Regions from separate parts of the Streptomyces liliifuscus genome, predicted to be linked through region 1. Evidence: predicted binding sites of a transcription regulator. Region 1 holds the regulator's gene; the other holds the start of a gene.

Region 1 (5,626 bases):
CGCCGGCACCGGCTGGCCCAGCTTCACGAACCGGTAGATCTGCGCGACGGCTCGGGCGATGAGCGCAACGCCGACCACGGTCAGGACCAGCGACACGATGATCGCGGCGAGTTGCATTTCGGGACTCCTCGGGCCTGCGAGGTTCTCTTCGGGGTGGGTCTCCCGGTTCCCCGAAGATTGATTACTAAGCGGTAACTTATGCAGTCCTCTGAGACTACCCACTCCTGTGTCCGCACTGTAGTCAGGGGTGCGGTGATCTGCGTCGCTGAGGCTTGCCTGAGTGAGTCGTGCCCCTTTGGGGGCACGGGGAACTGTGTGACCAGCCCCCACGGACCCGCAGTCAACGGCCGACCCGCAGGTCAGGGCCTAATTGCGCGTAAGGGTGAGATAAGAGTTGAGCCCCCAAGACTCACCTCTGTTGACCGAGCGCTGAGCGTCGTGCACACTTGAGCCTGTTCCACTCAAGTCATTGCTGGAGGAATTGAAATGGCACGTGCGGTCGGCATCGACCTGGGCACGACTAACTCCGTCGTCAGCGTTCTGGAGGGCGGTGAGCCCACCGTCATCACCAACGCCGAGGGCGCCAGGACCACGCCGTCCGTCGTCGCCTTCGCCAAGAACGGTGAGGTGCTCGTCGGAGAGGTCGCCAAGCGCCAGGCGGTCACGAACGTGGACCGGACCATCCGCTCTGTGAAGCGTCACATGGGCACGGACTGGTCGATCGAGCTCGACGGGAAGAACTTCAACCCGCAGCAGATGAGCGCGTTCATCCTGCAGAAGCTGAAGCGCGACGCCGAGGCGTACCTGGGCGAGAAGGTCGCGGACGCGGTCATCACCGTCCCGGCGTACTTCAACGACTCCGAGCGTCAGGCGACGAAGGAGGCCGGCGAGATCGCGGGCCTGAACGTCCTGCGCATCGTGAACGAGCCCACCGCGGCCGCCCTCGCGTACGGCCTCGACAAGGACGACCAGACGATCCTCGTCTTCGACCTCGGTGGCGGCACGTTCGACGTGTCCCTCCTGGAGATCGGTGACGGCGTCGTCGAGGTGAAGGCCACGAACGGCGACAACCACCTCGGTGGTGACGACTGGGACCAGCGCGTCATGGACTACCTGGTCAAGCAGTTCTCCGCGGGCCACGGCGTGGACCTGGGCAAGGACAAGATGGCCCTCCAGCGCCTCCGCGAGGCCGCCGAGAAGGCCAAGATCGAGCTGTCCTCCTCCACCGAGACCTCGATCAACCTGCCCTACATCACCGCGTCCGCCGAGGGCCCGCTGCACCTGGACGAGAAGCTCACGCGCGCCCAGTTCCAGCAGCTCACCGCTGACCTTCTGGAGCGCTGCAAGACGCCGTTCCACAACGTCATCAAGGACGCGGGCATCCAGCTCAGCGAGATCGACCACGTCGTTCTCGTCGGTGGCTCCACCCGTATGCCCGCCGTCGCCGAGCTCGTCAAGGAGCTGACCGGCGGCCAGGACGCCAACAAGGGTGTGAACCCGGACGAGGTCGTCGCCATCGGCGCCGCCCTCCAGGCCGGTGTCCTCAAGGGCGAGGTCAAGGACGTCCTGCTCCTCGACGTGACCCCGCTGTCCCTCGGTATCGAGACCAAGGGAGGGATCATGACCAAGCTCATCGAGCGCAACACCACGATCCCGACCAAGCGGTCCGAGATCTTCACGACGGCCGAGGACAACCAGCCCTCCGTGCAGATCCAGGTCTACCAGGGCGAGCGCGAGATCGCGGCGTACAACAAGAAGCTCGGGATGTTCGAGCTGACCGGTCTGCCGCCGGCCCCGCGCGGGGTCCCGCAGATCGAGGTCGCTTTCGACATCGACGCCAACGGCATCATGCACGTGACCGCGAAGGACCTGGGCACGGGCAAGGAGCAGAAGATGACCGTCACCGGCGGCTCCTCGCTGCCGAAGGACGAGGTCGACCGCATGCGCCAGGAGGCCGAGCAGTACGCGGACGAGGACCACCGTCGCCGCGAGGCCGCCGAGTCCCGCAACCAGGGCGAGCAGCTCGTCTACCAGACGGAGAAGTTCCTCAAGGACAACGAGGACAAGGTCCCCGGTGACGTCAAGACCGAGGTCGAGGCGGGCATCGAGGAGCTGAAGACCGCTCTCAAGGGCGAGGACACCACCGAGATCCGTACGGCCACCGAGAAGGTCGCCGCCGTCTCCCAGAAGCTCGGCCAGGCGATGTACGCGGACGCGCAGGCGTCGCAGGGTGCCGCGGGCGCCGAGGCCCCGGGTGCCGACGAGGGCGCCGGTGCCAAGGCCGCCGACGACGACGTCGTGGACGCCGAGATCGTCGACGAGGACCGTGACCGCAAGGACGGTGCCGCGTGACAGAGGAGACCCCGGGCTTCGACGAGCAGCCCGACGTCCCCTCCGGCGCCACCCCTGAAGACGCCGAGCCGAAGCCTGCCCCCTCCGTAGAGGAGGGGGCGGCCCAGGCCGGGGACGCGGCAGCAGCAGCACAGATCGCGGGCCTCACCGCCCAGCTGGACCAGGTGCGCACGGCGCTCGGCGAGCGCACGGCGGACGTCCAGCGGCTCCAGGCCGAGTACCAGAACTACCGCCGCCGGGTCGAGCGCGACCGGATCGCGGTCAAGGAGATCGCCATCGCGAACCTCCTGACCGAGCTCCTGCCCGTGCTCGACGACATCGGCCGCGCGCGGGACCACGGCGAACTGGTCGGCGGCTTCAAGTCGGTGGCCGAGTCGCTGGAGACCGTCGCGGCGAAGATGGGTCTGCAGCAGTTCGGCAAGGAGGGCGAGCCCTTCGACCCGACGATCCACGAGGCCCTGATGCACAGTTACGCACCGGACGTCACCGAGACGACGTGCGTGGCGATTCTGCAGCCGGGGTATCGCTTCGGCGAGCGCACCATCCGCCCCGCGCGGGTGGCCGTCGCCGAGCCGCAGCCGGGCGCGCAGACGGTCAAGGGCGACGAGACGGACGCGACCCAGGCGGCCGACGACAAGGAGAGCGGTGGCCCGGAAGAGGGCTGACGTGAAACAGGGCGTACGCGCGCCCGTATGCAGCACGAACACCAAGCGCGTACGTGACAGTGGCGTGCGGAAGGAGGGGCGTCGAGGATGAGCACCAAGGACTTCATCGAGAAGGACTACTACAAGGTCCTCGGCGTCCCCAAGGACGCCACCGAGGCCGAGATCAAGAAGGCGTACCGGAAACTCGCCCGCGAGTACCACCCGGACGCCAACAAGGGGAACGCGAAGGCCGAGGACCGCTTCAAGGAGATCTCCGAGGCGAACGACATCCTCGGGGACCCCAAGAAGCGCAAGGAGTACGACGAGGCCCGCGCCCTCTTCGGCAACGGCGGGTTCAGGCCGGGGCCCGGCGCCGGAGGCGGCAACTTCAACTTCGACCTGGGCGACCTCTTCGGAGGCGGCCCGGGTCAGGGCGGAGCGGGCGGCCAGGGCGGCGCCGGCGGCTTCGGCGGCGGTATCGGTGACGTGTTCGGCGGGCTGTTCAACCGCGGTGGCGCCACCACCGGCACGCGTACGCAGCCGCGGCGCGGCCAGGACATCGACACCGAGGTCACGCTCAGCTTCACGGAGGCCGTGGACGGGGCGACCGTTCCTCTCCGCATGACCTCGCAGTCCCCCTGCAAGGCCTGTTCGGGCACCGGCGACAAGAACGGCACACCGCGCGTGTGCCCGACCTGTGTCGGCACCGGCCAGGTCGCGCGGGGCTCGGGCGGCGGCTTCTCGCTGACCGACCCGTGCCCCGACTGCAAGGGCCGCGGCCTGATCGCGGAGCACGCGTGCCTGGTCTGCAACGGCTCGGGGCGCGCCAAGTCGTCCCGCACCATGCAGGTCCGTATCCCTGCCGGGGTGTCGGACAACCAGCGCATCCGGCTCCGCGGCAAGGGCGCACCGGGCGAGCGGGGCGGACCGGCGGGCGATCTGTACGTCACCGTGCATGTGGACGCGCACCCGGTCTTCGGCCGCAAGGGCGACAACCTCACCGTCACCGTCCCCGTCACCTTCACGGAGGCGGCGCTCGGCGGCGAGGTCCGCGTGCCCACGCTCGGGGGACCCCCGGTCACCCTGAAGCTGCCCCCGGGCACACCCAACGGCCGTACGATGCGCGCCCGTGGCAAGGGCGCGGTCCGCAAGGACGGCACCCGCGGGGACCTGTTGGTCACCGTCGAGGTGAGTGTCCCCACGGACGTGACGGGGAAGGCTCGTGACGCGCTCGAGGCGTATCGCGAGGCCACCGCGGACGAGGACCCGCGGGCGGAGCTGTTCCAGGCCGCGAAGGGAGCATGAGGACACCATGGACGCAACCGGACGCCGTCGACAGAGTTCTTATTCCGCATATGAGCTGACGGAAGAAACACCGGTGTACGTCATCTCGGTGGCCGCCCAGCTCTCCGGCCTGCACCCGCAGACCCTCCGCCAGTACGACCGCCTCGGCCTGGTCTCCCCGGACCGCACGGCCGGGCGCGGCCGCCGCTACTCGGCCCGTGACATCGAACTGCTGCGCACCGTCCAGCAGTTGTCGCAGGACGAGGGCATCAACCTCGCCGGCATCAAGCGCATCATCGAGCTGGAGAACCAGGTCGCCGCGCTCCAGTCCCGCGTCGCGGAGATGGAAGCGGCCCTGGACGGCGCGGCGGCCGCGATGCAGCAGCGCGAGGCCGCCGTCCACGCCTCGTACCGCCGCGACCTGGTCCCGTACCAGGAGGTCCAGCAGACGAGCGCGCTGGTGGTGTGGCGCCCGAAGCGACAGCAGTCGGACTGACACGCGCGTGTAGTCCGACACTTGCAGGCACACAGGAGGGGCCCGGAGATTCGACCGAATCTCCGGGCCCCTCCCACGTGTTGCGATCATGTACGGGACTACTGGACTACTGGACTACCGGACTACTGATCCACGGATCCGTTGGATTCACGGGGGGAATGGAGCGTTTCCATGGCGATGGTGGGGCTGTTCTGGATCGCCGAGGGCGATGTGTATGTGGGAGCGAAGCCGTCCGGGCGTGCCCCGGGAGTGCGGCTGACGCCGGAGGGGGTCGTGTCGCTCGGCGACGGCAGCTCGGACCTGTGGCCGTGGGACAAGGTGCGTGGACTGACCGTCGAGGATGTCCCGTTGAAATCCGTCAGGCGTCAGATCAGCGTGATGGTGGACATGGTGCTGACCGTGACCAGCTTCGGCGAGACCGATGCGCCGCCGATGATGAGCTTCGTCGTCGACACGGCCGACGGGACCACCGATCTGACCGTGTACGCGGCGGCGTCCAGCTACTCCCAGGAGGAGTACGACCTCTCGCTGTCCCTCCTGGCACACCTGACGGCGGGCGAGGCCACCCTGCGGGCGACGCTGGCCGCCATGGCGCAGTGGGGCCGGGCCCACGAGGGCGGGTCGCCCCGGGCGGCGGAGCGGGAGGGGTTGCTGCGGGAGTGGGTCGGGGTCGGCAGCCTCTCGTGAGCGGCCGGGCACCGGGGGCGGCGGGGCCTCAGGCGCGCCCGGCTCACGGACGTGCCGCGACGAAGACGAACTCCCGGCCGGGCCGGTCGGGAGCGTCGCGCACATCCCGCACGACGTACCCCTGCGCGGCCAGGTCCGCCTCGATCTCGTCCCGCTCGCGGAA
Region 2 (5,626 bases), 2.0 Mb from region 1:
GTCTTTAGGGGCGCGGGGAACTGCGCGTCTTTAGGGGCGCGGGGAACTGCGCGACCAGCCACAACCGGCCGGCAGCCGACGACCAACCCCCGGGAGGCCCCTCTCAGCCCTCCACACCACGATTCAGCCGGTGCAACAACCGCGCCAGCTCAGCCACTTCCTTCCGGTCCCAGCTGGCAAGCTCCCGCACATACCGCGCCCGCCGAGCATCCCGCACGGCACGAAACCGCACCCGCCCCTCCTCCGTGAGATGAACGAGCCAGGCCCGCCCGTCCGCGGGATCCGGCTCCCGGGCGACGACGCCCATCTCCTCCAGCGCCCGCAGCTGCCGCGACATCGTGGCCTTGCCCACCCCGATGTACGCGGCAAGCTCCGTGGCCCGCTGCCGGCCGAGTTCCTCCAGCCGCACGAGAAGGCCGTACGCGGAGGACTCCAGGTCGGGATGGACCTCCCGGACCATCTCACCGGAGGAGGCACGGGCGCGCCGCAGCAGAACGGTCAGCTCACGTTCCAGGGCAAGGAACTCCTGGTCCACCCCGCCCTGGTCCACACCACTCGCCGGGGCGCCGGATTTCGTCCGGTGCCCCTCGCCGTTTCCGCCCTCGTGCACGTCAGCACCCATGACCCGGTTTCCCGATCGTGAAAGTTTCCGCCAAAGACCGCCATTGCCGCAGCTGGGCCAGTATTTCGCAGGAATAGACCAACGGCAGCCTCCGGCCCCTCTTTCCGGCCGGTCGCAGCGGCGCGTAGCTTCGTTTGAGGGCACTCAGTGGCATGCCCACGCCACTACCCACATCGAGCACTCTTCGAGCACTTCCGGCACCTTCAAGCACGTTCCGGCACCTTCGCGCACGTTCCCGCACCCTCGACCACGTCGAGCCTCCGGAGGCACGCAATGCCCGTGCACAGATCCCGATTACTGCTCGCAGCCTTCTTCTCCCTCGCCTCTCTCCTCCTCGCCCTCACCCTCCCGTTCCCGGCCCAGGCGGCCGACGTCCCGCCCCGGGGCTCCGCCCACATGGGCATGGGCGTCATCCCGCACGACGGCCAGGGAGGTCTGCCCACCCCCGGTGACGCCACGCAGACGGAGGGCGTGGACGTCAGCAGCCACCAGGGCAACGTCGCCTGGTCGACCCTGTGGACCAGCGGGGTCAAGTGGGCCTACGTCAAGGCCACCGAGGGGACGTACTACACGAACCCCTACTTCGCCCAGCAGTACAACGGCTCGTACAACGTCGGCATGATCCGTGGCGCATACCACTTCGCGACCCCCGACACGACGGGCGGAGCCGCCCAGGCCAACTACTTCGTCGACCACGGCGGCGGCTGGTCCAAGGACGGCAGGACCCTGCCGGGCGCCCTCGACATCGAGTGGAACCCGTACGGCGCGGCCTGCTTCGGCAAGACGCAGAGCGCGATGGTCACCTGGATCCGTGACTTCCTGAACCAGTACAAGGCCCGTACCGGCCGCGACGCCGTCATCTACACGGCCACCAGCTGGTGGACCGAGTGCACCGGAAACTACGCCGGCTTCGCCTCCGCCAACCCGCTCTGGATCGCGCGCTACGCCTCGGCGGTGGGCACGCTGCCGGCGGGCTGGAGCTACTACACGATGTGGCAGTACACCTCGTCAGGCCCGACGGTCGGCGACCACAACAAGTTCAACGGGGCCCTGGACAGGGTGGTGGCCCTGGCCAACGGCTGACCCGCACCCATCGACGACCACGTCCACCGACGGCACCCACCCACGACCCACGCGTACAACCGATGACCCGCGCGTAGATACGCGGAAGGCCCGAGCCCCTCGCGAAGAGGGACCCGGGCCTTGCGTTACCGGTGGACGTCCGTCACGCCGCCACCGGAACCTCCGTCGCCGCGCCGTTCGTCGCCGGAGCGAGGGCCAGTTCGAGGACCTGGCGGACGTCCGTGACCGCGTGGACGTCGAGCTTCTCCAGGACCTCGGCCGGGACGTCGTCCAGGTCGGCCTCGTTGCGCTTCGGGATGATCACGGTCGTGACCCCGGCCCGGTGCGCGGCGAGCAGCTTCTGCTTCACGCCGCCGATCGGGAGCACCCGACCGGTGAGCGAGACCTCGCCCGTCATGGCCACGTCCGTGCGGACCAGGCGGCCGGACAGGAGCGAGGCGAGAGCCGTCGTCATGGTGACGCCTGCGCTCGGGCCGTCCTTGGGGACCGCGCCGGCCGGGAAGTGGATGTGCGCACCCCGGTCCTTCAGGTCGCCCACCGGCAGTTCGAGCTCGGCTCCGTGACTCCTCAGGAAGGAGAGCGCGATCTGTGCCGACTCCTTCATGACGTCACCGAGCTGTCCCGTGAGGGTCAGACCCGACGCTCCCGTCTCCGGGTCGGCAAGGGACGCCTCCACGAAGAGGACGTCACCGCCCGCGCCCGTGACCGCGAGGCCCGTCGCCACGCCCGGCACCGCGGTGCGGCGCTCGGCCGGGTCCGTGGCCGACTCGGGCACGTGGTGGGGCCGGCCGATCAGCGCGCGCAGATCGTCGGCGCCGACCGTGAACGGCAGTTCCCGCTCGCCGAGTTCGTGCTGCGCGGCGACCTTGCGGAGCAGCCGTGCGACGGACCGCTCCAGGTTGCGGACGCCCGCCTCCCGTGTGTACTCGCCGGCCAGCTTGCGCAGCGCGCTCTCGTCCAGGGTGACCTCGGCCTTCTCCAGACCGGCCCGCTCCAGCTGTCGCGGCAGCAGGTGGTCCCGGGCGATGACGACCTTCTCGTCCTCGGTGTAGCCGTCCAGCCGCACCAGCTCCATACGGTCGAGCAGTGCCTCCGGGATGGCTTCGAGCACGTTGGCCGTGGCGAGGAACACCACGTCGCTCAGGTCGAGTTCGACCTCCAGGTAGTGGTCCCGGAAGGTGTGGTTCTGCGCCGGGTCGAGGACTTCGAGCAGGGCCGCGGCCGGGTCGCCGCGGAAGTCGGAGCCCACCTTGTCGATCTCGTCCAGCAGAACCACCGGGTTCATGGACCCGGCCTCCTTGATGGCCCGCACGACCCGGCCGGGCAGCGCGCCGACGTACGTACGCCGGTGGCCGCGGATCTCCGCCTCGTCCCGTACGCCGCCCAGGGCGACCCGGACGAACTTGCGGCCCATGGCGTGCGCGACGGACTCGCCGAGGCTGGTCTTGCCGACGCCGGGAGGTCCGACGAGCGCGAGCACGGCACCGCCGCGGCGGCCGCCCACGACACCGAGACCGCGGTCGTTGCGCCGCTTGCGCACGGCCAGGTACTCGGTGATCCGCTCCTTCACGTCGTCGAGGCCGGCGTGCTCGGCGTCCAGGATCGTCTTGGCGCCCTGGATGTCGTACTCGTCCTCGGTGCGCTCGTTCCAGGGGAGCTCCAGGACGGTGTCGAGCCAGGTGCGGATCCAGGAGCCCTCGGGCGACTGGTCGCTGGAGCGCTCCAGCTTCTCGACCTCCTTGAGCGCGGCCTCACGGACCTTCTCGGGGAGGTCGGCGGCCTCGACGCGGGTCCGGTAGTCGTCGGACTCCTCGCCCTCCGCCTCGCCGTTCAGCTCGCGCAGCTCCTTGCGGACGGCCTCCAGCTGGCGCCGCAGCAGGAACTCCCGCTGCTGCTTGTCCACGCCTTCCTGCACGTCCTTGGCGATGGACTCGGCGACATCCTGCTCGGCGAGGTGCTCGCGCAGCTGCTCGGTGGCGAGCTTCAGCCGGGCCACCGGGTCGGCGGTCTCCAGGAGCTCGACCTTCTGGGCGGTCGTGAGGAACGGTGAGTATCCGGAGTTGTCGGCGAGCGCGGAGACGTCGTCAATGGCCTGGACGCGGTCCACGACCTGCCAGGCGGCGCGCTTCTTCAGCCAGTTGGTGGCCAGCGCCTTGTACTCCTTGACCAGCTCGGTCACGGCGCCGGGCAGCGGATCGGGCACGGTCTCCTCGACCTGGACGCCCTCCACCCACAGAGCCGCTCCGGGGCCGGTCGTGCCGGCGCCCACACGCACCCGGCCGCGCCCGCGGATCAGGGCGCCCGGGTCGCCGTCGGCGAGACGTCCGACCTGCTCGACCGTGCCGAGCACGCCCGTGTTCGCGTACGTCCCGTCGATCCGCGGAACAAGCAGCACCCTCGGCTTGCTTCCTCCACTGGAGCGCGCGGCGGCCTGTGCGGCCTCCACCGCGGCGCGTACGTCGGCGTCGTTGAGGTCCAGGGGCACCACCATGCCGGGCAGCACGACCTCGTCGTCGAGCGGCAGCACGGGCAGAGTGAGCGGTTCGGACGTCAAAGTCATGATCTCCCCTTCGGCATTCAAGTTGAGCTATGCCGACTCAATGCATATGAGCCCCCGATTGTTCCCCGGGCGCTGTTCGCTGTGAGCGATCGTCTGGGTGAATGCCGGTGAACGTCTCGCCCGTCCGGTGCGTCACAGGTGCAGCGTCGGATTGCTTGTCCGTTCCAGTCGTCTGCCTCGGGGGCATCATGTGGACCGCTCGGCTGCGTAGGTTTCTCGTCGTCACAGGCCTGTTCGTCACCGCGGCCGTCGGAGTCTCCGGATGCGGGGACAAATACGGCGATGCCAGTGCGCACGACCCGGCCCGTACCGCGGAACGCGCGCGTCAGGTCTCCGAGGCCTGGACGGGCTCGGAGGCCGCCCGGGTGTGGCGTGAGGGGTACTTCCCGCTCGGGGACCCGGTCCGGCTGCCCGAGGGCGCGTTCCACAACGACGCCGACAAGCAGGCGTACCAGCGTCAGAACTTCGAGGTCCGCGCTTCCCTTCCAGGCGCCCCGCCGAAGAAGGGGGAGATCCGCTGGCGCGGCGGTGGCTCGCTGGCCGTTCCGGTCGTCTCCGCGCGGGCGGCGTACGAGAAGGTCGGCGGGGGTTCCGTTCCCGGGCCCCGGCTCGTCCTGACCGGTGCGCGGCTCGGGGAGATGACGATCCACACCAGCCGGGGTTCGGCGACGGTCCCCGCCTGGCATTTCACGATCAAGGGCTACGACACCCCGCTCAAGCGGGTCGCGGTCGTCGCCTCGAAGCTTCCCAGGCCCCCGGTCAAGCCCGTCCGGGACCTGACGTCCGACCTGTGGGAGCTCGCCGGGCTGGACTCGGTGTCGCGGGACGGCCGGACCGTCGTCCTGCGCGCCCACCACGGGTCCTGTGACGACGGCCCCGGCGTCGCCGTGCTGGAGAGCGAGGACAACGTGGTGTTCTCCGCCTGGTTCCGCAACCCCTCCGACGGTCCCTGCACGTCGGACCTGCGCGCGAAGAAGGTGACGGTGAAACTGGACCGGCCGGTCGGCGACCGCATGCTCCTCGACGCGTTCACGGGCAGGCCCGTGCCGTACGAGGGGTCTCCGTGGACCCGGTCCTCGTCCTGGAGCTGACCCGTCGCAGCAGCGGCCAGGTGGCGACCCCTATGGCCAGTGCCATCAGGTGTCCCCAGTTCGTCATCGGATCCGTGAAGGCGATCAGGTCGCCGACGACCAGCCGGCCGAACACCGCGAGCACGGTCAGGCGCAGCCAGGGCCTGAGCAGCCCGGCCAGCGCGCCGACGCTCGCGGCGACGCCGAAGCTGATGCCGTAGTCGTAGCGGTGGAGCGAGCTCTCGGGGAGGTGCCCGGCGAGGACGGAGAGGCCGACGGGTATCTCGGTGG

Evidence for each region. Region 1 encodes HspR, which represses chaperone genes until heat shock. Its sites were predicted from a motif close to TTGAGNNNNNNNNNCTCAA; they were not measured.
Region 2: the regulator HspR is predicted to act here: its motif matches at 4,288-4,306, upstream of lon (endopeptidase La).

What each region holds. Positions count from the first base shown of each region.
Region 1 is NZ_CP066831.1:5,824,590-5,830,215, forward strand. Features, by position in the region: gene JEQ17_RS24970 ((Fe-S)-binding protein) at 1-117, opposite strand, end outside; gene dnaK (molecular chaperone DnaK) at 487-2,352, shown strand; gene grpE (nucleotide exchange factor GrpE) at 2,349-3,017, shown strand; gene dnaJ (molecular chaperone DnaJ) at 3,105-4,301, shown strand; gene JEQ17_RS24990 (heat shock protein transcriptional repressor HspR) at 4,309-4,776, shown strand; gene JEQ17_RS24995 (hypothetical protein) at 4,948-5,463, shown strand; gene JEQ17_RS25000 (class I SAM-dependent methyltransferase) at 5,507-5,626, opposite strand, start outside.
Region 2 is NZ_CP066831.1:3,818,689-3,824,314, forward strand. Features, by position in the region: gene JEQ17_RS16065 (MarR family winged helix-turn-helix transcriptional regulator) at 104-610, opposite strand; gene JEQ17_RS16070 (lysozyme) at 896-1,705, shown strand; gene lon (endopeptidase La) at 1,848-4,265, opposite strand; gene JEQ17_RS16080 (hypothetical protein) at 4,421-5,356, shown strand; gene JEQ17_RS16085 (rhomboid-like protein) at 5,295-5,626, opposite strand, start outside.